One region of the Buttiauxella sp. 3AFRM03 genome, then DNA from elsewhere that is predicted to be linked to it. Evidence: predicted binding sites of a transcription regulator. Region 1 holds the regulator's gene; the other holds the start of a gene.

Region 1 (15,642 bases):
TTCCCGGGATGCAGGCGGCATTTGTAGATATTGGCCTTGATAAGGCAGCGTTTCTTCACGCTTCTGACATCATGCCGCATACCGAATGTGTGGCGGGAGAAGAGCAGAAAAATTTCACCGTACGCGATATCTCCGAGTTGGTGCGTCAGGGCCAGGACTTAATGGTTCAAGTGGTGAAAGACCCGCTGGGTACCAAAGGTGCTCGTTTGACTACCGATATCACGCTGCCATCTCGTTATTTGGTCTTTATGCCAGGAGCTTCCCACGTTGGCGTATCCCAGCGCATTGAAAGTGAAGCCGAGCGTGAACGTCTTAAACGTGTAGTGAATGCGTATTGCGATGAGCAAGGCGGATTCATTATTCGCACCGCAGCTGAAGGCGTATGCGAAGACGATTTAGCTTCAGATGCGGCTTACCTCAAGCGTGTCTGGACCAAAGTCAGCGAGCGCAAAAAACGTAACAAAACCCGCTGCCAACTTTACGGTGAATTAGCACTGGCGCAGCGCGTACTGCGTGATTTTGCCGATGCCGCACTTGACCGAATTCGTGTCGACTCCCGTCTGACTTACGACATGCTGCTGGAGTTTACCGCAGAATACATGCCGGAAATGCACAACAAAATCGAACACTACAGTGGTCGCCAGCCTATTTTTGATTTGTTCGACGTTGAGAACGAAATCCAACGTGCGCTGGAGCGAAAAGTTGAGCTGAAATCAGGTGGTTACCTGGTTATCGACCAGACTGAAGCGATGACGACTGTGGATATCAACACCGGGGCTTTCGTTGGCCACCGCAATCTTGATGACACCATTTTCAATACCAATATTGAAGCGACACAGGCGATAGCTCGCCAGTTACGTTTGCGTAATCTCGGCGGCATAATCATTATTGATTTCATCGATATGAGTAATGAAGACCATCGCCGACGCGTGCTGCACTCCCTCGAGCAGGCATTGAGTAAAGATCGCGTGAAAACCAGTATTAATGGTTTCTCACAGCTTGGGCTGGTTGAGATGACACGCAAACGCACGCGTGAAAGTGTTGAACATGTGCTTTGCAACGATTGTCCAACTTGCCATGGTCGCGGTACGGTGAAAACGGTTGAAACGGTGTGTTATGAAATTATGCGTGAAATTGTGCGCGTGCATCATGCTTATGATTCCGACCGTTTCCTGGTTTACGCATCACCTGCTGTGGGGGAAGCGCTGAAAAGCGAAGAGTCCCATTCATTGGCAGAAGTGGAAATTTTTGTCGGCAAGCAAGTCAAAGTTCAGATCGAGCCGCTCTATAATCAAGAGCAATTCGACGTCGTTATGATGTAACTCGCTGCACGGATAGTGCAGATTTGAGTTCCGCTCCGGCGGCAAACAAGGAGATTTTCGTGAGGCGACTGCCCGGCATTCTGCTGATCACTGGCGCAACGTTGATCGTTATCGTCGCACTGCTGGTGAGTGGTTTGCGGCTGGTTTTGCCGCACCTCGATGCCTGGCGTCCAGCGCTGCTCGAAAAAATTGAAGCCATGACGGGTACCCCCGTCGATGCCAGCCAGATCCAGGCCAACTGGGAAAACTATGGCCCAACGCTTGATGTCCGCGATATCAAAGCGGGCTTGAAAGATGGTGGTGAGATGAGCGTGAAACGTGTCACGTTGGCGCTCGATCTCTGGCAAAGTATTTTGCACGCCCGCTGGCAGTTCCGTGACCTCACTTTTTACCAATTGCAGGTGCGCACCAATACCCCGTTAAGTCGAAATAAAGGGGATAGCAAACTCGAGCCGGGTAAAATCAGCGATCTCTTTTTACGCCAGTTCGATCACTTTGATCTTCGCGACAGTTCCCTTAGTTTCCTGACGATTTCCGGCCAGCGCGCCGAACTCGCCATTCCACAACTCACCTGGCTTAACTCCAAAAACCGTCACCGCGCCGAAGGGCTGGTCAGCTTATCGAGCTTTAACGGCCAACACGGCGTGGCGAAAGTACGCATGGATCTGCGTGACGAAAATGGCTTATTGAACATCGGTAAAGTCTGGCTACAGGCTGAAAATGTTGATATGAAACCGTGGCTTGGTCGTTGGATGGAAGACAATATCGACTTGCAGACCGCTGAGTTTACCCTCGAAGCCTGGATGGATATCAAAGCGGGTGATATTTCAGGTGGCAACGTCTGGTTGAAGCAAGGTGGTGCCAGTTGGGCTGGGAAAAACACCGGGCATCAGATGTCGGTTGATAATTTGATGGCACGTGTCAATCGTTCTGCTGCGGGCTGGGATATTGCCATTCCATCGACCAATATCACCCTTGATGGTAAAACCTGGCCCAAAGGTTCTTTATCACTGGCGTGGGTTGCTCCGCAAAATGTTGGTGGAAAAGAGAGTACGCGCAGCGATGAGTTACGTGTACGTGCCACTAATATGGAGCTGGAAAGCTTCACCGGTTTGTTACCGATTGCAGAGAAGATTTCACCGGATTTCGGTGAAATCTGGAACACGCTGCAACCACGCGGGCACATTGATGTGCTGGCCGTGGATATTCCTCTTCAGCAGACCGAAAACACTCGTATGCAAGGGCGCTGGAAGGACGTTAGCTGGAAGCAATGGAAAATGTTACCCGGCGTCGAACACTTCTCGGGGTCGGTCACCGGTGGTGTCGGGCACGGGCAGCTTAATGCGCAGGTTATTGACGCCAAAATGCCATACGTGGGCGTATTCCGTGCCCCGCTGGAAGTTGAACGAGCCGTTGCTACGCTCGAATGGCAGAAGAATGCCGCGGGTTTCCAGCTTGATGGCAAAAACCTGGATGTGAAAGCCCGTTCGGTCTGGGCTGCGGGTGACTTCCGCTACTATCAGCCGACAGGCGATGAACCCTGGCTGGGGATTTTGGCCGGAATTAGTACGCATAATGGCGGTGATGCCTGGCGTTACTTCCCTGAAAACCTGATGGGAAAACAGCTGGTTGATTACCTCAGCGGTGCGATACAAGGAGGCGAGTCCGATAACGCGACGCTAGTATATGGCGGCAATCCGCGTCTTTTCCCTTATGTGCATAACGAAGGTCAGTTCCAGGTCTACGTCCCGCTGTATAACGCTAAATTTGCCTTCCAGCCTGACTGGCCAGCATTAGACAACTTGAATATTAGTCTGGATTTCATCAATAACGGTTTGTGGATGAAATCGGATGAAGTGAAACTGGGTGGTGTGACCGGGCGTAATCTGACGGCAAATATCCCGGATTACAAAAAGCAAAAGCTGTTAGTCGATTCTGACATCAGTGGCCCGGGCAGTGCGGTTGGGCCGTATTTCAAAGAAACTCCGCTCAAAGATTCGCTGTCTGCTGCACTGGATGAACTCCAGATTGGCGGCGATGTGAATGCTCGCTTACATCTGGATATCCCGCTGAACGGCAAAATGACTACCGCTTCGGGCGATGTTCAGCTCAAGAACAATACCTTGTTGATTAAACCGCTCTCCAGCACGTTGAGTAACTTGAGCGGTAAGTTCAGCTTTGTGAATGGTGATTTGCAAAGTGAACCGTTAAAAGCCACCTGGTTTAACCAACCGATTGGCATTGATTTCAATACTAAAACGGGCGTGAAAGACTACCAGATTGGCGTCAATTTGCTGGGCGACTGGCAGCCGACAAAAATGGGTATTATCCCTGAACCCATCAGCAAAGAATTGAGTGGCAATGTCCCGTGGAAAGGCGATGTGGCGATTACGCTTCCTTATCGCGGAGAACCGAATTACCAGATCAATGTCGCCGCAGACTTGAAAAATGTGAGCAGTCACTTACCTGCTCCTGTCGATAAATCAGCGGGGCAAGCGCTACCGTTGAATGTCGCGGTGAAAGGAAATCTCGATAGTTTCGATCTGACGGGTAACTCCGGTGCGAAAAATCATTTCTCCAGCCGTTGGCTACTGAATAAAAAACTCACTCTTGACCGGGCAATTTGGGCAACCAATAGCCAAACCGTTCCTCCATTACCTGATAACTCCGGCTTAGAACTGGATCTTCCGGCGATGGATGGTGCGCAATGGCTGGCGTTGTTTAGCCATGGAGCGGTGGAAAGCGTGGGGAACTCGGCATCATTCCCAACTAACGTCACACTGCGCACGCCTTCGCTGACGTTTGCTGGCCAGCAATGGAACAACCTGAGTCTGGTTTCCCAGGCCATTACGAATGGCACGCGCGTCGAAGCGCAGGGGCGTGAAGTGAATGGCTCGTTGACGATACAAAACAATGCACCGTGGCGTGCAGCAATCAAGTATCTCTATTTCAACCCTGACTGGGGTAATAGCAAAGCCAAATCGACCAGTGCTTCACCGTTGGAAGGCAATGAAGCGATTGATTTCCGTGAATGGCCTGATTTACAACTTCGCTGTGGCGAGTGTTGGCTTTGGGGGCAAAAATATGGCCGTATTGACGGTGATTTCGCCGTCAAAGGAAACACGCTACAACTGGAAAACGGGTTAATCGATGCCGGATTTGCAAAGCTTACCGCCAGCGGTGTGTGGGTGAATAACCCGGCAGAAGAACGCACGTCTTTAAAAGGCAAACTACACGGCAAAAAACTTGATGCTGCGACCAACTTCTTTGGCGTCAAAACACCGATTCAAGGCTCATCGTTTGATGCAGACTATGATTTACACTGGCGTGATAAACCGTGGCAGCCGCAGCTTGCCTCATTAAACGGTATTCTTCATATCAAATTAGGCAAAGGGCAAATTGCTGATCTGGGTACTGGCCACGCCGGACAATTGCTGCGTTTAGTCAGTGTCGATGCGTTGATGCGTAAACTGCGTTTCGACTTCAGCGACACCTTTGGTGAAGGTTTCTACTTTGATTCCATCCGTAGTACCGCCTGGATTAAAGACGGGGTTCTGAACAGCGATGATACGCTGGTGGACGGACTGGAAGCCGATATTGGCATGAAAGGCTCGGTCGATTTAGTTCAGCGTCGACTTGACGTTGAAGCTGTTATTGCACCAGAAATTTCTGCCACCGTCGGCGTGGCAACGGCATTCGTGGTGAACCCAATCATCGGTGCTGCGGTATTCGCCGCCAGCAAAGTGTTAGGGCCGCTATGGAGCAAAATATCTGTACTGCGCTACCACATCACAGGATCGGTCGATAAACCGCAAATCAATGAAGTGCTCCGCCAGCCAAGGCTGAAAGAGGCTAAGTGATTTGACGTGCGCGGTTAATTGCCGCAAGCTCAATAGATATGCCTTTAGGGCACCCAACTTGTTTGTAAAAAGAGTAGCGAAACGATGAGTCTGAACCTGGTAAGTGAGCAGTTGCTGTCTGCGAATGGCTTAACCCATCAAGATCTGTTTTCCATTTTGGGACAATTGTCCGAGCGCCGACTCGACTACGGAGATCTCTATTTCCAGTCCAGTTATCACGAATCCTGGGTGCTGGAAGATCGCATCATTAAAGATGGTTCTTACAACATCGATCAGGGTGTTGGCGTGCGCGCCGTGAGCGGCGAGAAAACCGGTTTTGCCTATGCCGACCAGGTCAGCTTGTTGGCGCTGGAACAAAGTGCTCATGCCGCACGAAGCATCGTGCAGGAAAAAGGGAATGGCCGGGTTCAAACATTAGGTGCCGTGCAGCATAGCGCGCTCTATACCAGTGCCGACCCTCTGCAAAGCATGACGCGTGAAGAGAAACTCGACATCCTGAAACGCGTTGATAGCGTTGCCCGTGCGGCAGACGCCCGCGTCCAGGAAGTGACTGCCAGCCTGACGGGCGTTTATGAATTGATTCTGGTCGCGGCAACTGACGGGACTCTGGCGGCTGACGTTCGCCCGCTAGTGCGCTTGTCTGTCAGCGTTCAGGTTGAAGATAACGGCAAACGCGAGCGCGGCTCAAGTGGCGGCGGCGGTCGTTTCGGTTATGAATATTTCCTCGAAACCGTTGATGGTGAAGTTCGTGCAGATGCCTGGGCGAAAGAAGCAGTGCGTATGGCTTTAGTGACCCTTTCTGCGGTGGCAGCACCAGCAGGCATGTTCCCGGTAGTGCTTGGCGCGGGCTGGCCAGGTGTTTTGCTGCATGAAGCGGTGGGGCACGGTCTTGAAGGTGATTTTAACCGTCGTGGTACTTCCGTGTTCAGTGGCCAGATAGGCCAATTGGTTGCTTCAGAATTGTGTACTGTTGTCGATGACGGCACCATGGCGAACCGCCGTGGCTCTGTTGCAATTGACGATGAAGGTGTTCCTGGCCAATACAACGTATTGATCGAAAACGGTGTGCTGAAAGGCTACATGCAGGACAAACTCAATGCTCGTCTGATGGGCGTTGCGCCAACCGGTAATGGCCGTCGTGAATCTTACGCGCACCTGCCGATGCCACGCATGACCAATACCTACATGCTGGCGGGAAAATCGACTCCACAAGAGATTATCGAATCGGTTGAATACGGGATCTACGCTCCGAACTTTGGCGGCGGGCAAGTGGATATCACCTCCGGCAAGTTTGTGTTCTCAACTTCTGAAGCGTATCTCATCGAAAATGGCAAAGTGACCAAACCAGTGAAAGGCGCAACGCTGATTGGTTCCGGTATTGAAACTATGCAGCAGATTTCTATGGTCGGTAACGATCTGGCGCTGGATAACGGTGTCGGTGTCTGCGGCAAAGAGGGGCAGAGCCTGCCTGTCGGTGTCGGCCAGCCAACGCTCAAAGTCGATAACCTGACGGTTGGCGGCACAGCGTAAAACAATGACAGCCGGGTTTACTCCCGGCTGTTTTCTATCGCACGTCCTTTCTTATCTCGTACCCCTTGATAGAGGTGCGAAACCTTCACGAAATATTCAGTCAGGTAGTTAATGCAGACCTGTACTTTCAACGGCAACTTATCTTTTTCCGTATACAACGCGTATACCGGGCGCGGGTCGGATTGATAACTCGGCAGTAAGATCTCAAGCGTTCCGTCATTGATCTCATCGATCACCCACATCAACGGGACATAAGCGATACCAGCCCCCACTTTTAGCCAGCGACTTAATGTCATGGGATCATTGGTCACGAAGCGCCCTTGCGGGATCATCCGCGTCGTCAGCCCTTCAGGTGCTATCAACTCGAATTCATTATGTGGACGAATGCTGTATTCCAGCCACGAGTGACTGGCAAGATCGGCCGGCTTTTCCGGCGTGCCATTTTGCTGGAGATAACTTTTGGCGGCGCAAATCACCATAGGCATCGATCCGAGCCGCGTCGAGAACAGACTGGAATCCTGTAAAGCACCTACACGAATCACTACGTCCAGACCATCAGCGATCAGGTCGGGCGCGGGAATGCCTGTCACCAGATTAACCGTTAACTCGGGGTACTCTTTGAGCATCTCGGCGGTCATGGAGGCAAGGACATTTTGTGCCATAGTTGAAGAACTGCCGATACGCAGCGTACCAATTGGCGTGTTGTTAAAAGCGTAGAGTTGCTCATGCACCTCTTGCGCTTCGTGCAGCATCTTGCGGCAGCCGAGGTAGTAGATTTTACCGGCCTCAGTCAGCCCGATGCTACGCGTGCTGCGGTTTAACAGCTTTACCTGTAACTCATCTTCAAGTTTGGAAACGGTTTGGCTGATGGACGATACGCTCATTTCCAGCTGCCTGGCCGTTGCGGTAAAAGAGCCAAGCTCGACCACTTTGGCAAACACCGACATGCGTTTAAGTCTTTCCATTGTTCACTCTGGCTTAAAAGTGATTTAGATCACACATTATAGATAACCCGCTAACAATTACGTTAATATATTATTACTAACACCACCCGTATCAGTCGTTAGCGCAACATTTCTGGCAGCTCCTGGGTTGGTGTCTTCCGAATTTTCTGCAAGGTTAACATGAGTCTATTTCCCGTTATCGTGATATTCGGTCTTTCTTTTCCGCCGATATTCTTCGAGCTAATTCTTTCGCTGGCGCTGTTCTGGTTGGTTCGCCGTCTGCTGACTCCGACGGGAATTTATGATTTTGTCTGGCACCCGGCATTATTTAATACAGCGCTTTATTGCTGCCTGTTTTATCTAATCTCGCGCCTGTTTGTTTGAGGTTGATGTGAAAGCACTTACAAGAAAAATGACCCGCACGGCCATCACACTGATTTTGGTGCTGCTGGCTTTCATCGCTATCTTCCGTGCCTGGGTGTTTTATACCGAATCCCCGTGGACGCGTGATGCCCGCTTCACCGCAGATGTTGTCGCGATTGCTCCGGACGTATCGGGTTTAATCACTGACGTTAAAGTCCATGACAACCAACTGGTAAAGAAAGATCAGATTCTCTTCACCATCGATCAGCCACGTTATCAGAAAGCCCTGGAGCAAGCCCAGGCCGATGTCGCTTATTACCAAGTTTTGGCCGGGGAGAAACGCCGTGAAGCTGGGCGTCGTAATTCACTGGGCACCCAGGCGATGTCACGGGAAGAAATTGACCAATCTAACAACGTGCTACAAACCGTTCTGCATCAATTAGCAAAATCCGAAGCAACCCGTGATTTGGCTGCATTGGATTTGCAACGCACGATTATCCGCGCGCCTGCTGATGGTTGGATAACCAACCTGAATGTCTACTCTGGCGAGTTTATTACCCGTGGTTCCACGGCGGTAGCGTTGGTAAAACAGGGTAGTTTCTACATTCTGGCCTACATGGAAGAGACCAAGCTTGACGGTATTCGCCCAGGTTTCCGGGTACAAATCACGCCACTGGGCAGTAATCGCGTATTACGCGGCACGGTTGATAGCATTTCTGCCGGGGTGACTAACGCCAGCAGTACCAAAGATGCAAAAGGGATGGCGACGGTTGATTCAAACCTGGAATGGGTGCGTCTGGCACAGCGTGTGCCCGTGAGAATTCGTCTTGATGATCAGCAAGCTAACCTTTTCCCGGCGGGAACCACGGCCACGGTTGTTGTGACTGGCGATAAAGACAGAGATATCAACCACGATTCGGTATTCATTAAATTCATGCATCGTTTGCGTGAGTTCGGCTAAGCATAGGCTGACATGTATTTCATCTCGCACTTACATTTACGCTTTGCCTTCAAGTTGGCTTTTGCCATCGTGTTGGCGGTGTTTGTTGGTTTCCATTTTCAACTGGAAACTCCGCGCTGGGCGGTGCTAACTGCGGCGATTGTAGCGGCTGGCCCGGCGTTTGCGGCTGGCGGTGAACCCTATTCAGGGGCGATTCGCTATCGCGGAATGCTGCGTATCATCGGTACTTTTATTGGCTGTATTGCCGCGCTGTTAATCATCACTTCAATGATTCGTGCACCTGTTGTGATGCTGTTGGTATGCTGTATTTGGGCTGGTTTTTGTACCTGGATTTCCTCGCTGGTTAAAGTTGAAAATTCCTACGCCTGGGGGCTTTCTGGCTACACGGCGTTAATCATTGTTATCACCATTCAAGCCAACCCGCTTGTCACCCCACAATTTGCGGTCGAGCGGTGTAGTGAGATTGTGATTGGTATTGTTTGCGCGATTCTTGCCGATTTAATTTTTTCCCCGCGTTCCATTAAGCAAGAAATTGATCGTGAGCTGGATAACCTGCTGGTGGACCACTATCGCCTGATGCAGTTGTGTATTGCTCATGGTGACAAAGAGGAAGTTGATAAGGCCTGGAGTGGCCTGGTGCGCCGCACTACCGCTCTGGAAGGGATGCGCGGGAATCTCAATATTGAATCCTCACGCTGGAATCGTGCTAATCGCCGCCTGAAAGCGATCAACTCGCTCTCGCTAACGCTTATCACCCAGGCTTGCGAAACATTTCTGATTCAAAACACGCGTCCGGAATATATGACTCCTGAATTCCGTATGTTGTTTGAGTTACCTGTAGAAACCGCTGCTGATGTTCATAAGCAGGTGAAAGTTATCCGCAGAGCCATTTCATACACTGGCGATAAAAATACACCCGCCACAATAAGCAGTTGGGTAGGCGCGTTCAGCCGCTATCTGTTGCTAAAACGTGGCGTTATCAGCAACACCCGTATTAGCGCGGTGGAAGAAGAGGTTTTGACCCAGGAAGTGGTCATCAAAGTGCAGTCTGCAGAAGGGCATCACGCGATGATAAACTTCTGGCGTACCACGATTTCCTGCATTCTTGGCTGCTTATTTTGGTTATGGACGGGCTGGACATCGGGCAGCGGTGCGATGGTTATGATTGCCGTTGTGACTTCGCTGGCGATGCGTTTACCCAATCCGCGCATGGTGGCTATTGATTTTCTGTACGGTACCATTGCCGCTTTGCCGCTCGGTGCGTTCTATTTTTTAGTGGTGATTCCGTCGACTCAGCAAAGTATGTTGCTGCTGTGCATCAGCCTTGCATTGCTGGGTTTCTTTATGGGCATTGAAGTACAAAAGCGCCGCTTAGGGTCGATGGGGGCATTGGCAAGTACCATCAATATTATCGTTTTAGATAACCCAATGACGTTTCATTTCAGCTCGTTTTTGGACAGCGCATTGGGGCAAATAGTGGGTTGTTTCCTGGCGATGATGGTTATCTTGCTTATCCGCGATAATTCAAAAGAGCGCACGGGCCGCACGCTGCTTAATCAATTTGTTTCTGCGGCAGTTTCTGCGCTGACCACCAACAAAGCGCGCCGTAAAGAAAACCATCTGCCAGCGCTCTATCAGCAGCTTTTCTTACTGCTCAATATGTTCCCGGGTGATATCGATCGTTACCGCCTGGCGCTGACATTGATTATCGCGCACCAGCGATTACGTGATGCACCGATCCCGGTGAATGATGATCTCTCAGCATTCCATCGCCAGTTGCGAAACACGGCTGATAAGCTTACTTCGGCATCAAGTGATGATAAAAAACAGCGCTACTTCAAACAATTATTGGAGGAGCTGGATATTTACCAGGAGAAATTGCGTGTTTGGGAGGCGCCGCTACAAGTCACCGAACCGGTGAAACGGCTGGCGCATGTGTTGCATAAATACCAGCACGCCCTGATAAATGCCTAACCCGAGCCGACGCCTGCGTCGGCTTTTTTGTATCTATACTTATTGGATGCGCAATTCATAACGGGAGAAAATTATGACAAATCAGGCACTCCAGGATAGTGAATTATTTAACACGGGTTATCTGGTCAATGGTGAATGGCACAAGCTGAACGAAACCTTCGACGTTCTCAATCCTGCCACCGGTGAAGTTGTCGCTAAAGTCGCAAAAGCAGGCAAAAAGGAAGCTGAAGATGCGATTGCCGCAGCCGCTAAAGCTTTTCCTGCATGGCGTGCAAAAACCGCCAAAGAACGTTCAACCATCCTCTACCGTTGGTTCCAGTTAATTATTGAGAACAAAGCCTGGCTCGGGCGCTTAATGACCACCGAACAAGGCAAGCCGCTGAAAGAGGCGGAAGGTGAGGTTGAGTACGCCGCAAGTTTTATCCAGTGGTTCGCTGAGCAGGCCAAACGGGCAAATGGTGAAATCATCCCTCCAGCCAAACCTGGATCACGCATTCTGGCAACCCGCGAGCCAATTGGTGTTGTCGCGGCAATTACTCCGTGGAATTTCCCCATGGCGATGCTGACACGCAAACTCGGCCCGGCGCTTGCTGCGGGTTGTACTGGCGTGATTAAACCAGCTAACAACACACCACTATCAGCCTTTGCCTTACTGGCGCTGGCAAAAAAAGCCGGGGTACCTGATGGGGTATTAAATGCCGTCGCAGGGAACACGCAAGAAATTAGCGACGCGATAATGGCGAGCCACGCGGTTCGTAAAATTTCGTTTACCGGTTCTACGGCAGTTGGCAAAACATTAGTGCGCAACGCCGCGGAAACCATGAAGAAAGTGTCGATGGAATTAGGCGGTAATGCGCCTTATATCGTCTTTGATGACGCGGATATCGACGACGCAGTGAAAGGGGCCATTGCTAACAAATTCCGTAATGCAGGCCAGGTCTGCGTTAGCGTGAATCGTTTCTTTATTCAGGACGGTGTTTATGACCAGTTCGTGAATAAACTGGCCGATGCGGTTAAGGCACTGAAAGTCGGTAACGGCCTGGAAGAGGGCGTGGTTGTCGGGCCATTAATTGAAAAATCCGCAGTCGATAAAGTGCGTGAGCATATCGAAGATGCTATCGCGCAAGGTGGCAAAGTGCTGGTGGGAGGTAAGAGCCATGCGTTGGGGGGCAACTTCTGGCAGCCCACGGTGATTGTCGATGCCAGCGATGAAATGAAACTGGCACATGAAGAAACCTTCGGGCCACTCGCTGCTTGCTTCCGTTTTAAAACGGAAGGGGAAGTTATTGAGCGGGCGAATAATACGCCATTTGGTTTGGCGGCATACTTCTATACTCAAAATCTATCGCGTGTATTCCGCGTTTCGCAAGCACTTGAAAGTGGGATGATTGGTATTAACGAATGTGCGGTGTCGACTGAGTTGGGGCCGTTTGGCGGAGTGAAAGAGTCTGGACTAGGGCGAGAAGGCTCGGTACTGGGCCTGGATGAGTTTCTGGAAGTCAAAACCTTGCATATTGGCGGGCTGTAGAAGCTCAAAAGATAAGAGCGCTCTGGTTAAGGTGGCAAGTAATGAAAAAATACACCTTTGATTTTAGTCAGATAGAAGATCAGCCGGGATTCTATCGTCACTTTATCCAGGTATTTCAACTTGAGAAAAAACAGGTTCACGATCTCGATAGTTTATGGGATGTCGTCGTTGGAGGCATCTTACCTCTCCCGGTGGAAATAGAATTTGTTCACCTGCCGGAGATGCAAAGGCGGCGCTACGGGGCGTTGATTTTGCTTTTCGACGAAGCAGAAGAGGAACTGGAAGGGCAATTGCGTTTTAACGTGCGTGGTTAATCACGATTTTAGGGCATAAAAAAGCCCCCGCGAGCGGGGGCAAAGCCGTCAGTTTTGACGACGAGGGTTTATTTATACAGTTCAGCGGTGGCATGCCATGCATCGCCACTACGTGCTTCGGTAATGCGATATGCCGATGCACCTTCTTTAGTCGCTTTCTGTGATAATTCCTGACGCATATCCATTGGTGCACTGCCAACCTGGCTGACAGAAATGCTACCCATAGATTGCATGTTTTGTGCTTGTTCGCTGTTTACCTGATGTGCGGCTGCGTTAGCGCCAAAAGAGATAACAGAGAAAAGGCTCAGTGCTGCGATAGTTAATTTGGTTTTCATAATCTTTACTCCTGAATGGTTTTCTCAACGACCGGAAGGGCTAAACTGCTTTATTGTTCTTGGGGCCGTTGTCTGGATTATCGTTGTATTGCTTTTGCTTATTGCTACCGGGCTGTTACTTGTACAGCTCTGCTGTTGCATGCCATTGGTCGCCAGTACGGGCTTCAATGATGCGGTAAGAAGAAGCGCCTTGCTCTTCAGCTTTCTTATTCAGCAACTGGTGCATGTCCATCGGAGCACTACCGACCTGGCTGACAGACACTGAACCCATCGCCTGGCGGTTTTGTGCCTGTTCGGTATTAATAGATGTCGCTGCAAAAGCGCCGAATGACAGCATCGAGAGCAGGCTTGCGGTAACTAAAGTTGATTTCATGTTCATAATTTTCGCCTCGTCGTATTCTTTTATTGGGGCCTTTATTTCGTGACCCTCATCACAAAATCAAGTATACACTAATAACCCACAAAATTAATACCACGCTAATTATTCTCTATGAAACTTTACAATAATAGAGGCTTTTTATATTACGTAAAGTTATTAAAATGAGTCTTTTATTGCTGATTTTTTGTTAAATATAAGTAAAAACAATGAGATGGCATGAATTGGCTTTTTGTGCGATTCATCACATAACCGGCTGATGAGAGAGATGTTTAGATTTGGGGAAAGCCTAAATAAGGGGATTTACGTATAAACGATGACAGCCAGGGGATTGTTATGAAGGTGTTATTCCCGCCGTACTGACAGCGGGAATACGGAAGTAATGCTTACAGCTCTTGTTCGAACAACACCAAAATTGCTTCATACAATTCTTTTACAGTGAAGTCCCTTGCCGGGGTGGTAAAGATGGTGTCATCACCAGCAATCGTGCCCAAAATACCTTCAGCTTTACCTAACGAATCCAGCAAACGTGCAATTAACTGTGCCGCCCCTGGGCTTGTGTGGATAACAACAACGGCATCGTTGTAATCAATATCCAGTACCAGGTTTTTCAGCGGGCTGGACGTTGTTGGCACGCCAAGCTCGGCTGGTAAGCAGTACACCATTTCCATTTTGGCGTTGCGGGTACGCACCGCACCAAACTTGGTCAGCATACGAGAGACTTTGGATTGGTTGATGTTTTCGAAACCATCATTTTGCAAAGCATGAACGATTTCACCTTGAGAACTGAATTTCTCTTCTTTTAATAATGCTTTGAACGCTTTGACTAATTCTTCTTGTTTTGAGGAAATACGCATATATCACCCATGTTCAGGTCAACGAAGATAACATTATTATGCATTTAAATGAATTATTATGCAAATTATTGGCTGGGTGAAGGCCTGAAATAATGTTATGAAAGAGGCGGATATTATCAAATTTTGTTATCGAGAAACATGCCTTCGTCACGACTCTAAAATAAGATGCCAAGTAAACTAAATGTTATCAAAATGATGTTGTTTTGCTGCGGATGGAGGGGTAATGTAACCGCCGTTGATGTGACAACATCAGGTTGTGACCGGGCGCTAAGGCGTCGTTTCCACCCGGCGAGTAAATGCAGCAGTAACGTTTCAGGAATGCTCAACCTCGCAATCCTAAAGCGGGAAGATTGTAATTACCCCTTCCCTGGATTATGGTCGCCACCGCATGGAGTTACGGCACCTATTTGCTAACCATAATAAGGAGTTTAGGATGAAAGTTGCAGTCCTCGGCGCAGCAGGCGGTATTGGCCAGGCGCTTGCCCTTCTACTCAAGACCCAACTGCCTTCAGGTTCAGAACTCTCCCTGTATGATATTGCACCGGTAACCCCTGGTGTTGCAGTCGATCTGAGTCATATCCCTACTGATGTGAAAATCAAAGGTTTCTGCGGTGAAGACGCAACACCTGCACTGGTTGGTGCAGATGTCGTGCTGATCTCTGCGGGTGTGGCACGTAAACCAGGTATGGATCGTTCAGACCTGTTTAACGTCAACGCGGGAATCGTGAAAAATCTGGTTCAACAGATTGCTAAAACTTGCCCGAAAGCCTGTATCGGTATTATCACAAACCCAGTGAATACCACCGTTGCGATTGCTGCGGAAGTGCTGAAAAAAGCAGGTGTTTACGACAAAAACAAACTGTTTGGCGTGACCACGCTTGACATCATCCGCTCCAACACCTTTGTTGCGGAACTGAAAGGCAAACAGCCGACTGATATCGAAGTTCCTGTCATTGGCGGCCACTCCGGTGTGACCATTCTGCCACTGCTGTCGCAGATTCCTGGTGTTAGCTTCACCGAGCAAGAAGTTGCTGACCTGACTAAGCGTATCCAGAATGCTGGGACCGAAGTTGTAGAAGCTAAAGCGGGTGGCGGATCTGCAACCCTGTCAATGGGCCAGGCAGCTGCGCGCTTTGGTCTGTCACTGGTTCGCGCGCTGCAAGGCGAAAGCAATGTGGTTGAATGTGCGTACGTTGAAGGGAATGGCGAACACGCTCGTTTCTTCTCTCAGCCATTGCTGCTGGGTAAAAACGGTATCGCAGAGCATAAATCTTACGG
Region 2 (15,642 bases), 620 kb from region 1:
CGCAATAAAGTGCTGAATTTCACGCGCGACGGCGGCACGAAATGCGGCTGACGTTCCAGAACGCTCACGTAAAAGCAAACGGAACGCGTTGGGATTATTACCGATAAATTCCATAAATGTTGAGACGGAGGTACGAATTACGCTTCCTCCTTTGGCAATTCTTTGGCGGGCCTGGCGCATTAACTGGCGCAGCATCAGTCCACTCTCGTCGACCATTGTCAGCCCAAGCTCATCAACGTCACGGAAATGGCGATAAAACGATGTTGGCGCAATACCAGCCTCACGAGCGACCTCGCGCAAACTCAGGCTGGCAAAACTTCGTTCAGCACTTAACTGGCTAAACGCGGCTTCCACCAGAGAACGCCTGGTTTTTTCTTTTTGTTGCGCTCTTACACCCATCATGTTGCCTGAATCCCTTAAATCGAGCCCGCACTATACCAGAGAATAACTTAACTGCTTTTATACAGGATTGTGAATGATTGTTTACGCGACCCTCCTCGCGTTACGCAGTAAAAAGCACAACGACAATTGGGTTATCCCGGCGTTGATGTTACCATCGTGTTGCTTTTATGTATAAGAACAGGTAAGCCTTACCATGTCACACACCTACGATTATGACGCAATAGTAATTGGTTCCGGTCCTGGCGGCGAAGGCGCTGCAATGGGGCTGGTGAAACTTGGAGCAAGGGTAGCTGTCGTCGAGCGCTACCATAATGTGGGTGGCGGTTGTACCCACTGGGGAACCATCCCCTCGAAAGCCCTCCGCCACGCCGTCAGCCGCATTATCGAATTTAATCAAAACCCTTTATACAGCGACCACACCCATCTTCTCCGTTCTTCCTTCGCCGACATTCTTAATCACGCCGACAGCGTTATTAACCAACAAACTCGCATGCGCCAGAGCTTCTACGAGCGCAACCGCTGCGAGATGCTGCAGGGCGATGCACGTTTTGTAGATGAACACACCATCTCGCTGGAATGCCACGATGGCTCGGTAGAAATGATCACCGCCGATAAATTTATTATCGCCTGTGGTTCACGCCCTTATCGTCCACCAGAAGTCGATTTCAGCCACCCACGCGTGTACGACAGCGATTCCATTCTTAACCTGCACCACGAACCACGCCACGTCATTATTTATGGTGCTGGGGTAATTGGTTGCGAGTATGCGTCGATTTTCCGTGGCATGAACGTTAAGGTTGATTTGATTAACACCCGCGATCGCCTGCTGGCGTTTCTCGATCAAGAGATGTCCGATTCGCTCTCTTATCACTTCTGGAATAGCGGTGTCGTTATTCGCCACAACGAAGAGTTCGAGAAAATCGAAGGTGTGGAAGATGGTGTAATTGTCTCGTTGAAATCAGGCAAAAAAGTGAAAGCTGACTGCCTGCTTTATGCCAACGGACGCACCGGTAATACCGATTCATTGTCACTGGAAAATGTCGGGCTGGAAGCGGATGGCCGTGGTCTGTTGAAGGTCAACAGCATGTACCAGACTGCACAGCCGCATATTTATGCCGTGGGCGATGTGATTGGTTATCCAAGCCTGGCATCTGCGGCCTACGATCAGGGGCGAATTGCCGCGCAAGCGATGGTCAAAGGCGAAGCAACTGCTCATCTGATTGAAGATATTCCGACCGGTATTTATACCATTCCGGAAATCAGCTCCGTCGGCAAAACCGAACAGCAATTGACCTCGATGAAAGTGCCGTACGAAGTAGGACGGGCTCAGTTCAAGCACCTGGCTCGTGCACAAATTGTTGGCATGAACGTGGGTACGCTAAAAATTCTCTTCCATCGCGAGACAAAAGAGATTTTAGGTATTCACTGCTTCGGTGAGCGCGCGGCTGAAATTATTCACATCGGCCAGGCGATTATGGAGCAGAAAGGTGGCGGCAACACGATTGAGTACTTTGTTAACACCACCTTCAACTACCCGACCATGGCGGAAGCCTATCGGGTTGCGGCACTAAACGGCTTGAACCGCTTGTTTTAACGCTGGCTCAAAATGGCCATCCATGTGTGTACGGATGGCCTCTGCGAGTTGCTCATAGCGACCACGCAGCGGAGAACCCGGACGATAAACCAGGCCGATAGTCCGGCGCGGTTCTGGTTTATAACATGGCAGATAGACGACACCATCACGGCAACGCTCATTCGGCACGGCCAGCGCAGGTAATAATGTAATTCCACTGCCTGCCGCAACCATGTTACGCAGCGTTTCAAGGCTAGTTGCACGGAAATGCGTATCTTCGTCTGCACCCGCTTCAAAACAGAAACCCAGCGCCTGATCGCGCAGACAATGCCCGTCTTCCAGCATCAGCAGCTTTTCACCCGCTAAATCAGACAACGGGACGCGATCGCGCTCGGCCCATGGGTGATCCTGATAAATCGCCAGCATCATCGGCTCGTCGAATAACGGTACTTCAATAAACGCTTCGCTCTCTTTCACCAAAGCCAGAATCGCACAATCAAGCTTGCCGCTATCAAGCTGCGCAAGCAGTTGATGGGTTTGCGCTTCGTGAAGATACATTTCTAGTTTGGGGAAAGTTTTATGCAGCATCGGGATAATCTGCGGCAGCAGATAAGGCCCAACGGTTGGGATCAAACCAATGTGTAGCGGCCCGGACATCGCTTCGCCTTGTTGGCTCGCCATCTCTTTCAGGACTTTAACTTCGCGCAGCACAGTACGCGCCTGATCCACCAGCAGTAAACCTGCCTGAGTGAACAATACTTTTCGGCTAGTGCGCTCAAGCAACATTACGCCGAGCTCATCTTCAAGTTTACGAATCTGGCCGCTCAGCGTTGGCTGACTGACGTGGCAGGCATCCGCTGCCCGGCGAAAGTGACGATGTTCAGATAACGCCACCAGGTATTCAAGATCACGAATATTCATTCTCTATCCTCCGGCGCCATGATAGACCATGGCGATAGAAATCATAGCAACGAACGATTATCCCTATCAACCATTGATGTTCAATAATAGCCATCAACAGCACAAACCATCTACGACTCTGGAATGTGTTGTGAGAACTCAGTTCTCCGAATGACCTACTGAAGCCAACGTGAATCATTTAGCGGACATTATGTCCGCTCTTTTTTTATCCCTTATAAACAAACAAGCCCGGCACAAGGCCAGGCTCTTCTTATCTTGCAGATAACGTTAAACCAGACGCTGTTTCGCGTCGACAATCGCCTGTGCTACCTGTTTCGGAGACACGCCGCCTTTGGCTGAACGTTTATCCAGGCAAGATTGCAAAGACAGAATCGGGTAAACATCGTCACCAATCGTCGCACTGAATTTTTGCAAATCGGCGAGCGACAAAGCTTCCAGCGCCTTGCCCTGACGAATCGCTTCCACTACGGCCTCACCCACAATGTGGTGCGCTTCACGGAAAGGAACCCCTTTCGCGACCAGGTAATCAGCCAGTTCAGTTGCGTTGGCATAACCCTGCTCTGCAGCTTCTTTACAACGCGGGCGCTTCACCTGAATGCCATCCAGCACCAACACGGACATATGCAGGCAATCGAGCCAGGTATCAAGCGCGTCAAACAAGCCCTCTTTGTCTTCCTGCATGTCTTTGTTGTACGCCAGCGGCAGACCTTTCAGGGTCATCATCATGCCAGTCAGCGCACCCTGCACACGGCCACATTTGCCACGAATAAGCTCCAGCGCATCTGGGTTTTTCTTCTGCGGCATCAGGGAAGAACCTGATGTCACGCGGTCAGATAACTCAACAAAGCCCGCTTCACCCGTGTTGAAGAAAATCAGGTCTTCAGCAAAACGCGATAAGTGAACCATGCCGATAGACGCGTCAGAAAGCAGTTCCAGGACGTGGTCACGATCGGACACGCTATCGAGGCTGTTACGGGTGGCCGAGGCAAAACCTAACCAGCCCGCCAGTTGATCACGGTCGATTTCATAAGCCGTGCCTGCCAGTGCGCCGCTACCCAAAGGGCTAACGTCCAGGCGTTCGAGCGTGCTCTGTAAACGGCTTTCGTCACGCGCCAGCATTTCAACATAAGCCAGGCACCAGTGCGCAAACGTCACTGGCTGCGCACGTTGCAAGTGCGTGTAACCCGGCATCACGGCATCTTGGTTGTTTTCAGCGGTTTCAATCAGCGCCTGTTGCAATTGGCGAGTCGCCCCCAGCAATTCGCTGATTTGCATTTTGCACCACAGTTTAAGATCGGTGGCGACCTGGTCATTACGGCTACGGCCCGTGTGGAGTTTTTTACCAAGCGCACCAACTTTATCGATGAGCTTCCCTTCCACCCAGCTATGAATATCTTCCGCATCGCTCTCAAGAATGGCTTGCGGATTCGCCTGAACTTCTTCAAGCAGGAAATTAAGCGCTTGCTCAAGCTCCTGTTGTTCAGCAACGGTCAGAACACCAACGGTAACCAGCGCTTTGGACCAGGCGACAGAACCGACAATGTCTTGCTCAGCCAGTCGGTAGTCAAAACGTAATGAGTCATTGAACGATTTGAACCGCTGATCTGCTGCCTGAGTAAAACGTCCACCCCAAAGTGCCATATTGATGCTCCATTAAATTCTTTTGTTCCCTTCTCTGAATGAGAAGAGTTAAACCATTCTGATCCCCTCTCCTAAGGGAGAGGGTTAGGGTGAGGGGAAATTTTGACTACAGACGCCCTCACCCCGGCCCTCTCCCCCAGGAGAGGGAGGCTATTGATTACTTCTTCAGTTCGTTCAGTGCACGAATACGTGACGACAGCGAGAACAGACGGATAAAGCCGCCCGCATGGCTATGGTCATACACTTCGTCTTCACCAAAGGTCGCGAACTCTTCGCTGTACAGGCTGTCAGGAGATTTTTTCTGCGTCGCGGTAACCTGGCCTTTATACAGCTCCAGCACCACTTCGCCGTTCACTTCTGCTGCCAGCGATTCAGCAGATGCCTGCAAAGATTTACGCAACGGCGCGAACCAACGGCCATCGTAAACCACGTAAGACATTTCCAGGCCCAGTTGCTCACGCCATTTGAAGCTATCGCGATCCAGAACCAACTGCTCAACACCACGCAGTGCCGCCATCATAATGGTGCCTCCTGGGGTTTCGTAGCAGCCACGGGATTTAATCCCCACCAGACGGTTTTCTACGATATCGATACGGCCAATGCCGTGTTTAGAGCCAATCTTATTCAGCGTTTCCAGGCACTGATAAGGCGTCATGGTTTCGCCGTTAACCGCAACCACTTTGCCTTGCTTAACAGTAACCGTCACTTGCTCTGCCTGGTCTGGCGCTTCTTTAGGGTCAACAGTCCACACCCAGCAATCTTTGTTTGGTGCATTCCATGGGCTTTCCAGCACGCCGCCTTCAGTGGAGATGTGCCATGCGTTTTCATCACGGCTGTAGATTTTCTCAAGTGACGCGGTGGTCGGAATATCACGCTCTTTCAGGTAATCCAGCAACGCTTCACGGGAACGCAAATCCCACTCACGCCATGGCGCAACCACTTTCAGATGTGGAGCCAGTGCAGCCCAGGTGGATTCGAAACGGACCTGGTCGTTACCTTTGCCGGTCGCACCGTGGCACAGCGCATCGGCGCCCACTTTAGTGGCGACATCAACCAGTGCTTTCGCAATCAGCGGACGCGCCATAGACGTACCCAGCAGGTAGCTGCCTTCGTACAGTGCGCCAGTCTGCAATACTGGATAGACGTAATCGCTGATGAATTCTTCACGCGCATCAACGACATAACACTCAGTTGCGCCAGAGCGCAGTGCTTTTTGCTCAACACCTTTCAGGTCTTCACGATCCTGGCCGATATCCACCACACAAGCGACCACTTCACAGCCGCCGTAGTTTTCTTTCAGCCATGGAATGATGGCTGAAGTATCAAGGCCGCCAGAATAAGCGAGAACGATTTTTTTGATGCCGTGATTTTGCATTGTCTTATCCTTTCAAAACTAAGCCAGAATACGGGTGCCAATGGCCACGCCGTTAAATAAAGAAGGTAACTGCTCCGCGTGACGCCATGACGCAATATCCACCGGGCGACCCAGCGTACGTGCTGCATCCAGCGCCGCGTTAACCTTAACAATCATGCCGTCGGTAATAATGCCTTGAGCGATCAACTGCTCGGCTTTTGCCGCCGTCATTTCTGCAATACGTTGCCCTTTGCCATCCAGAATACCGCTGACGTCTGACAGCAGAATGAGATCCGCGCCGAGCGTGGCAGCCAGTGCCGTAGCGGCCTGATCGGCATTGACGTTCATCAGCTCGCCTTCAGCGGTAACGCCAATAGAGCTAACAATCGGCAGGAAACCGGAATCCAGCAGCGTGGTAATCAGCTTAGCTGAACCTGGCTTTGCAAGGCCGACATGGCCCAATGCTTCATCGAGTTTGGTCACCGTGACGCTGTCGCCATCGCCGAGGCAAAGACCGACACCATTGATGTCATGTTTTTTGGCCCACGCCAACAACGTTTTGTTCGCCGTACCCGCCAGCGCACCGGTAATAATGTCAATCTGGTCAGCAGGCGTAACACGCAGGCCGTTTTTCTTGGTCACCGGTAAGGAGAGCTTTTTCATCAGCTCATCAACCACACAGCCACCACCGTGAACAATCACCAGCGGACGTTGATGGGACTGACGATAGTTCACCAGCGCGGTAAACAAGCGCTCCAGCGCTTCTTCGCTATCCAGCAGTACGCCGCCTAATTTGATAATTAATGGATTCATCATTCACCCAGCCGATTAAATAAGAGACTGCGTTTCGGCAAAGCCAAAACGAATATTCAGGCACTGCACAGCCTGGGCCGACGCGCCTTTCAGAAGGTTATCTTCGGTCGCGACGACAATCAGATGCTCGCCCTGCACTGCGAAACCAATATCGCAGAACGGCAGGCCAACCACGTTTTTCAGTGCTGGCACGCCTTTGTCATACAGGCGCACTAACGGTTTATCTTGATAAGCCTGATTAAACACCTCGGCGACTTGCTGCTGGGTCACCCCGGCTTTCAGGCGGCAAGTAATGGTCGCCAAAATCCCGCGCGGGAAATTGCCCAAGTGTGGAGTGAAAATCACTGGAGTCCCGAGATGCGTGACAATTTCGGGATGATGGCGATGATTAAAAATGCCATACGGTTGCAGGCTCACTTCGCAGAAACTGTTAGAGATCGCCGCTTTGCGCCCTGCACCGCTCACACCGCTGGTTGCGTTAATCACCGGCCACTGGTTTAAATCCAGCAAACCCGCTTCAATCAGAGGTTTTAACGCCAGTTGGGAGGCCGTTGGATAGCAGCCAGGCACAGAAATTAAACTGGTTTCTTTTATTCTGTCGCTCTGCCATTCCGCGAGGCCATAAACCGCCTGCTCCAGCAATTCAGGGTGCTGATGCGTAAAGCCGTAATAGAGTTGATAAAACTTAGCATCGTTGACGCGGAATGCACCGGACAAGTCAATGACAACGCAGCCTTTCGCAAGAAACTGCGGTGCCAGGTCATGGCTGACTTCATGGGCTGTGGCAAGAAAAACAACATCCACACCATCGGTAAATTCGCTGATATCCGACATTGGCAGTAACGGCATGTCCACGATACCTTTTAATTGCGGATGCAAATCAGATATCAATTTTCCTGCGTCATTACTTTGCGCTGAAACCGTCAAAGCGGTTATGTTCATATGAGGATGGCGATTCAAATAGGTCACAAGCTCTGCGCCTGCATAACCGCTGGCACCAACAATCAGCGTATTCAACATCTCGGCTGTACACCTTCTTAGGTTGTGTCTGCTAAAGGTGTCAGCTGAAAGCCATCACCCAACGTACAACGACGTGGTTCAATCCACCGGAACCAGGGGTTCCATCGCGGCAGGTAATAATGTATTTTTATTCAATATTACTGCATGATTATGTATACCAACCTGAGCTAAGGCCTGTCAACAGTGAAGATGAAATTACCTCCTTTTATCGAGATTTACCGCGCATTGATCGCCACCCCTTCCATCAGCGCTACCGACAGTGCATTGGATCAGAGCAATCAGTCTTTAATCAATTTGCTGGCGGGCTGGTTCCGCGATCTTGGCTTTAATGTCGAAATACAACCCGTACCAGGTACACGTAATAAATTCAATATGCTGGCGAGCACCGGTACCGGTGCCGGTGGGTTGTTGCTGGCGGGTCACACGGATACCGTTCCGTTCGACGATGGCCGCTGGACACGCGATCCGTTCACGCTGACCGAACATGAAAATAAACTGTACGGCCTCGGCACTGCCGATATGAAAGGTTTCTTCGCCTTTATTCTCGATGCGCTGCGCGATGTGGATGTGACGACGCTTAAAAAGCCGCTCTATATTCTGGCAACCGCCGATGAAGAAACGACTATGGCGGGCGCACGCTATTTCTCTGAAAACACCAGCATACGCCCGGACTGCGCCATTATTGGTGAGCCGACTTCGTTGCAGCCAGTGCGCGCCCACAAAGGCCATATCTCTAACGCAATCCGCATTCTTGGCCAGTCCGGTCACTCCAGCGATCCCGCTCGGGGCGTGAACGCTATCGAACTGATGCACGACGCAATCGGCCACATCATGTCGCTGAAAAACACGCTGAAAGAGCGTTATCACCACGATGCCTTCACCGTGCCGTATCCAACGCTAAACCTCGGCCATATCAGCGGTGGCGATGCCGCCAACCGTATTTGTGCCTGTTGTGAACTGCATATGGATATTCGCCCGCTTCCGGGCCTTACGTTAAATGATCTTAACGGTTTGCTTAACGAAGCGCTGGAACCGGTAAGCCAGAAATGGCCAGGCCGCCTGACGGTTTCTGAACTTCACCCGCCGATTCCGGGCTATGAGTGCGCCAAAGACCACCAGCTAGTACAAGTGGTCGAAAAGTTATTAGGCGCGCAAACAGAAGTGGTGAACTACTGCACCGAAGCGCCATTTATTCAGACCATTTGCCCGACGCTGGTTCTGGGACCAGGTTCTATAAACCAGGCACACCAGCCGGACGAATACCTCGAAACACGGTTTATCGAGCCAACTCGCAAACTCATTACACAGGTTGTGCATCATTTTTGCTGGCATTGAAAAATAGCGATTCAGGGGGTTTTGCCCCCTTTTTCAGCTGCTTTTTAGCGGATCCTCATAAGAAACGCTTATCCACGAAGTTAGTAATTAAATTTCATGAATTAGCGCCATTTATTCGTTTGCTGAAACGATTTCGTAGCAATTGACGAATGATAACTTACGTGGCTTTATAAAGACGGTGTTGAACCTTCACGGGTGAAATTAAGTTACATAAAAAGATGGGGTGTGTGGGACTACAATGAACGAACAATATTCCGCTTTGCGAAGTAATGTCAGTATGCTCGGCAAGTTGCTCGGGGATACCATCAAAGATGCATTAGGTGAAAACATCCTTGACCGGGTAGAAACAATCCGTAAGTTGTCGAAATCGTCACGAGCGGGCAATGAAGCGAACCGTCAAGAGTTGCTCACCACGTTACAGAACCTGTCTAATGACGAACTACTCCCTGTAGCCCGTGCATTCAGCCAGTTCCTGAACCTGGCCAACACCGCCGAGCAATATCACAGTATTTCCGCTAATGGCGAAGCCGCCAGCAATCCCGAAGTTATCGCTAAGACACTCCAAAAATTAAAAAATCAGCCGGATATTAGCGAAGATGCCGTTCGTGATGCTGTTGAATCGCTGTCATTAGAATTAGTTCTGACCGCACACCCAACCGAAATCACCCGCCGCACCCTGATTCACAAGCTGGTTGAAGTAAACAGCTGCCTGAAACAACTCGACCATAGCGACATTGCCGATTACGAACGTAACCAGATTATGCGCCGTCTGCGCCAACTGGTGGCACAGGCCTGGCACACCGATGAAATCCGTAAATACCGCCCGTCCCCTGTAGATGAAGCGAAATGGGGTTTTGCGGTAGTTGAAAACAGCCTGTGGGAAGGGGTTCCTAACTACCTGCGCGAACTGAACGAGCAACTCGAAGACAATCTGAATTACAAACTGCCGGTCGATTTCGTCCCGGTACGATTCACCTCCTGGATGGGCGGCGACCGCGACGGCAACCCGAACGTGACCGCCGATATTACCCGCCACGTGCTGTTGCTCAGCCGCTGGAAAGCCACCGACCTGTTCCTGCGCGATATTCAGGTGCTGATTTCTGAGCTTTCGATGGTGGAATGCACGCCTGAACTGAGCGAACTTGCAGGCCCGGACGCCGCACAAGAGCCGTACCGTTGCATCATGAAAGGCATTCGTCAGCAATTAATGGTGACTCAAGCCTGGCTGGAAGCACGCCTGAAAGGCCAGCATCTGCCACAACCAGAAGGTTTACTGACGCAAAACGAACAGCTTTGGGATCCGCTCTACGCGTGTTACCAGTCGCTACAAGCTTGCGGTATGGGCATTATCGCTAACGGTCAGTTACTCGACACCTTGCGCCGCGTGAAATGCTTCGGCGTTCCGTTGGTGCGCATTGATGTCCGCCAGGAAAGTACTCGCCATACCGAAGCGCTGGGCGAGATGACTCGCTACCTGGGCATTGGTGATTACGAAAGCTGGTCCGAGGCGGACAAACAAGCCTTCTTGATCCGTGAACTGAACTCTAAGCGTCCACTTTTGCCGCGCCAGTGGGAACCGAGCGAAGAAACTCGCGAAGTGCTGGATACCTGCAAAGTCATTGCCGAAGCTCCACGTGGTTCAATCGCGGCTTACGTGATTTCGATGGCAAAAACGCCGTCGGACGTGCTGGCGGTTCACCTGTTACTCAAAGAAGCGGGCTGCACTTTCGCGCTGCCTGTGGCTCCACTGTTCGAAACCCTCGACGACCTGAACAACGCCGACGACGTAATGACTCAGTTGCTGAATATCGACTGGTATCGCGGCTTTATTCAGGGCAAACAGATGGTCATGATTGGCTATTCTGACTCGGCAAAAGACGCAGGCGTGATGGCGGCATCCTGGGCGCAGTATCAGGCACAAGATGCGCTGATCAAAACCTGCGAGAAAGCCGGAATTACCCTGACGCTGTTCCACGGACGCGGCGGTTCTATCGGTCGTGGCGGTGCGCCAGCGCATGCAGCTCTGCTTTCTCAACCGCCGGGCAGCCTGAAAGGCGGCCTGCGCGTGACTGAACAAGGCGAGATGATTCGCTTCAAATACGGTCTGCCGGAAATCACTATCAGCAGCCTGTCGCTCTACACCAGTGCGATTCTTGAAGCTAACCTGCTGCCGCCGCCAGAGCCGAAGAAAGAGTGGAAACATATCATGGAGGATCTGTCTGCGACCTCCTGTGATATGTATCGTGGGTATATCCGCGAAAACGAAGACTTCGTGCCGTATTTCCGTTCAGCAACACCAGAGCTGGAACTGGGTAAACTGCCGCTGGGTTCACGCCCTGCGAAACGTAAACCTAACGGTGGCGTTGAGTCTCTGCGAGCCATTCCATGGATTTTCGCCTGGACGCAGAACCGTCTGATGCTTCCAGCCTGGTTGGGCGCGGGTGCCGCGTTACAAAAAGTTGTCGAAGATGGCAAACAAGATGTGCTGGAAACGATGTGCCGCGACTGGCCATTCTTCTCGACACGCCTTGGGATGCTGGAAATGGTCTTTGCCAAAGCTGACTTGTGGTTGGCGGAATACTACGACCAACGTCTGGTGAAACCGGAACTGTGGAAGCTAGGTAAACAGCTACGCGACCAACTGGAAGCGGATATCAAAGTGGTGCTGGATATCGCCAACGATTCCCATCTGATGGCCGACTTGCCGTGGATCGCCGAATCTATCCAGTTACGTAACATCTACACCGATCCGTTGAACGTATTGCAGGCTGAATTGCTGCACCGTTCTCGTCAACTGGAAGAGAAAGGTGAGGAACCAAATGCGCAGGTAGAACAGGCGCTGATGGTGACCATTGCCGGTGTTGCGGCAGGTATGCGTAACACGGGTTAAGCCCGAAATCAGGCAGTTTTCAAACCCCGCGCAAGCGGGGTTTTTGTTTTTACCCCTATGCGGTGCCACCCACGATATTAACTGCCAGTCTGCGAAACGATCACCCTGCCGTTAGATGTAGCTCAACAAATACTCAACACCCCTACGGTAGAGTCAGTAGTAGTGAAGTTCGGGCAAGACTCGACTCACGGACTTGACCCTATCCACTTATAAGGGAAATAAAGTATGGATCGCATCATTCAATCACCGAGTAAATACATCCAGGGTGCCGATGTCATTACAAGACTAGGAGAATATCTGAGCCCACTGGCCGAACGTTGGCTGGTCGTGGGTGATAAATTTGTATTAGGTTTTGCGCAGGAAGCATTAAGCAAAAGCATGAAGGATGCCGGATTAGCGCTAGAAGTCGCGCCATTTGGCGGTGAATGTTCGCAAAATGAAATAAATCGTTTACGCGCCGTGGCAGAAAAAATGCAGTGCAGTGCAATACTGGGTATCGGTGGCGGAAAAACGCTCGATACCGCAAAAGCACTGGCGCACTTTATAGATGTTCCGGTCGCGATAGCTCCGACCATTGCCTCCACAGACGCTCCATGTAGCGCCCTTTCCGTTATTTATACCGATACCGGCGAATTCGACCGTTATCTGCTGCTCCCCAACAACCCCGAAATGGTTATTGTCGACACTAAAATCGTCGCCGGTGCGCCAGCTCGTTTACTGGCTGCAGGGATTGGTGATGCTCTGGCGACCTGGTTTGAAGCCCGCGCATGTTCACGCAGCGGTGCCACGACTATGGCGGGTGGCCGTTGCACTCATGCCGCGCTTGCTCTGGCAGAATTGTGCTACAACACACTGCTCGAAGAGGGTGAAAAAGCGATGCTTGCAGCAGAGCAGCATGTTGTTACGCCAGCACTGGAACGCGTCATCGAAGCCAACACCTATTTGAGCGGCGTCGGTTTTGAAAGCGGCGGCCTCGCGGCGGCTCATGCAATTCATAACGGTTTGACCGCAATTCCAGATGCGCATCATTTCTATCATGGCGAAAAAGTGGCTTTCGGTACGCTGACCCAGTTAGTGCTGGAAAACGCCTCGCAAGAAGAGTTCGAAACCGTTGCCGCACTGTGTCACTCGGTAGGTTTACCGCTCACGCTGGCACAGCTGGATATCAAAACTGAAGTTGCAGAAAAAATGCGCATTGTTGCGAGAGCTGCCTGTGCAGAAGGCGAAACTATCCACAATATGCCTGGCGGTGTGACAGTTGATCAAGCCATTGCCGCGCTGTTAGTTGCTGACCAGTACGGTCAGCGCCTGTTAGAAGCCTGGGAATAATACCCATAAAAAATCCCCGCAGTTACGCGGGGATTTTCATGTCAGATAGCAGATTATTTCAGGTCAAAGCGATCCAGATTCATCACTTTCACCCAGGCTGCAACAAAGTCTTTCACAAACTTCTCTTTAGCATCGCCACTGGCATACACTTCCGCCAGCGCACGCAGAACCGCATTGGAACCAAAGACCAGGTCTGCACGAGTCGCCAGATGTTTCACCTCACCCGACTGACGATCGCGGCCTTCAAACAACTCAGAAGAGTCATCGGTCGCTTTCCATTCGGTGCGCATATCCAGCAGGTTGACAAAGAAATCGTTACTGAGCACGCCAAGACGATCGGTGAATACACCTTGTTTACCGCCATCAAAATTCGCACCCAGCGCACGCAAACCACCTACCAGCACGGTGAGTTCTGGTGCGGTCAGCGTCAGTTGCTGTGCTTTATCAATCAGCAGGGATTCTGTTGTCGCCGCATCCACGCGAGCACGGTAGTTACGGAACCCGTCTGCCGCTGGCTCAAGCAGGTTGAACATCTCGATATCGGTCTGATCCTGGCTGGCGTCCACACGACCCGGAATAAACGGAACACGTACGCTGATGCCAGCCGCTTCCGCTGCCTGCTCAACACCCACCACACCGGCCAGTACAATGATATCGGCCAAAGATACTTTACCAGAGGCTTTCTGAATCGCTTCCAGCGCTGGCAGAGCACGCGCTGCCGTCGCATTCACATCCCAGCTACGCTGAGGTGCCAGTGCCAGGCGCGCACCATTAGCACCGCCACGTTTATCGCCGCCACGGAAAGTAGAGGCCGATGCCCAGGCGACAGACACCAGTTCACTCACTGACAAACCGGAACGGGCAATTTCTGCTTTCAGGTGGTCGATATCTGCTGGTGTTGGGCTGAATGTCGCTTTCGGCAACGGATCCTGCCAAATCAGTTCTTCTCTTGGCACTTCCGGGCCGATATAACGCGCTACTGGCCCCATATCGCGGTGAGTCAGCTTGAACCATGCGCGGGCAAAGGCTTCATTGAATGCCTGAGGATCATTAAGGAAACGACGTGAAATTTTCTCGAATTCTGGGTCAAAACGCAGCGTCAGGTCGGTAACCAACATTGTTGGTTTACGCTTTTTCGAGGGGTCAAAAGGATCAGGAATGATTTCTGGTGCATTTACAGCTTCAAACTGAATGGCACCAGCCGGGCTGCGCGTCTGTACCCATTCAAATTTGAACAGGTTCTCGAAGAAGTAGTTACTCCACTGCGTTGGCGTTTGTGACCAGACGACTTCCAGGCCAGAAGTAATCGCATCAGCACCTGCACCTGAGCCGTGGCTGCTCGTCCAGCCTAAACCCTGCGCTTCAATTGGCGCGGCTTCCGGATCGACGCCCACATGGGTTGCTTCCGCCGCACCGTGGGTTTTACCCAGCGTATGACCACCCGCGATAAGCGCGACAGTCTCTTCGTCGTTCATCCCCATATTGCCAAAAGTCGCACGAATGGCAGCGGCCGCGGAGAGCGGTTCACCACTGGCATTTGGCCCTTCCGGGTTAACATAAATCAGCCCCATTTCGGTCGCGGCCAATGGGCGTTTGGCGAGCGCTTCAGGATCACGATGCTCAAGCCAGGCTTTTTCATTACCCCAGTTCACATCAAGGTCTGGCTCCCAAACGTCTTCACGCCCAGCGCCAAAACCGAAGGTACGGAAACCGGAGTTTTCCAGCGCCACGTTCCCCGCTAACACATAAAGATCGGCCCAGGATATTTTCTGACCATATTTCTGTTTAATAGGCCACAGCAGGCGACGGGCTTTATCAAGGCTAACGTTATCCGGCCAGGAATTAAGAGGAGCAAAACGCTGCTGACCACGGCCTGCGCCACCACGACCATCGACTGAACGATAGGTGCCAGCACCATGCCAGGCCATACGAATGAACAGCCCGGCATAGCTGCCCCAATCAGCAGGCCACCATGGCTGAGAATCGGTTAACAGGGCTTTGAGGTCGCCTTTCAGAGCAGAATAATCAAGTTTGCTGAATTCTTTGCGGTAGTCAAAATCTTCGCCCAGGGGGTTTGAACGGTTAGAGTGCTGATTGAGGAGGTCAACACGGAGTTGCTTTGGCCACCAGTCACGAGTGCTTGTACCCGCTCCTGCGCTTACATCCTGACTGCCCTGATGAAACGGGCACTTTCCTGCTGACAACGTATTATGATCGTTTTCGTTCGTGCTCATCTTCCTGCTCCCTTTCACTGTTGTAGTACCAGGATATACATCTCTGCAGATAAGTTATAGATGAAAAAAACTACAGATTTGATAGTTATTACCTTCTGACCAGAGGCAAGGTAGCAAAAGTTTTTTTAAC

What was found. Region 1 encodes ArgR, which controls arginine synthesis, uptake and breakdown. Its sites were predicted from a motif close to ANTGAATAAAAATACANT; they were not measured.
Region 2: the regulator ArgR is predicted to act here: its motif matches at 7,843-7,860, upstream of argC (N-acetyl-gamma-glutamyl-phosphate reductase).

What each region holds. Positions count from the first base shown of each region.
Region 1 covers NZ_CP033076.1:3,487,168-3,502,809, forward strand. The annotation lists gene rng (ribonuclease G) at 1-1,322, shown strand, start outside; gene yhdP (AsmA2 domain-containing protein YhdP) at 1,382-5,182, shown strand; gene tldD (metalloprotease TldD) at 5,267-6,712, shown strand; gene aaeR (HTH-type transcriptional activator AaeR) at 6,730-7,677, opposite strand; gene aaeX (p-hydroxybenzoic acid efflux pump operon protein AaeX) at 7,837-8,040, shown strand; gene aaeA (p-hydroxybenzoic acid efflux pump subunit AaeA) at 8,048-8,980, shown strand; gene aaeB (p-hydroxybenzoic acid efflux pump subunit AaeB) at 8,993-10,954, shown strand; gene D8682_RS17840 (NAD-dependent succinate-semialdehyde dehydrogenase) at 11,028-12,482, shown strand; gene D8682_RS17845 (hypothetical protein) at 12,524-12,796, shown strand; gene yhcN (peroxide/acid stress response protein YhcN) at 12,865-13,131, opposite strand; gene yhcN (peroxide/acid stress response protein YhcN) at 13,247-13,510, opposite strand; gene argR (transcriptional regulator ArgR) at 13,894-14,364, opposite strand; gene mdh (malate dehydrogenase) at 14,798-15,642, shown strand, end outside.
Region 2 covers NZ_CP033076.1:2,869,348-2,884,989, forward strand. The annotation lists gene fabR (HTH-type transcriptional repressor FabR) at 1-402, opposite strand, end outside; gene sthA (Si-specific NAD(P)(+) transhydrogenase) at 596-1,996, shown strand; gene oxyR (DNA-binding transcriptional regulator OxyR) at 1,970-2,896, opposite strand; gene argH (argininosuccinate lyase) at 3,164-4,537, opposite strand; gene D8682_RS14895 (argininosuccinate synthase) at 4,695-5,912, opposite strand; gene argB (acetylglutamate kinase) at 5,931-6,707, opposite strand; gene argC (N-acetyl-gamma-glutamyl-phosphate reductase) at 6,720-7,724, opposite strand; gene argE (acetylornithine deacetylase) at 7,908-9,059, shown strand; gene ppc (phosphoenolpyruvate carboxylase) at 9,298-11,949, shown strand; partial or broken gene D8682_RS14920 (fructose-6-phosphate aldolase) at 12,040-12,162, shown strand; gene D8682_RS14925 (glycerol dehydrogenase) at 12,175-13,278, shown strand; gene katG (catalase/peroxidase HPI) at 13,332-15,512, opposite strand.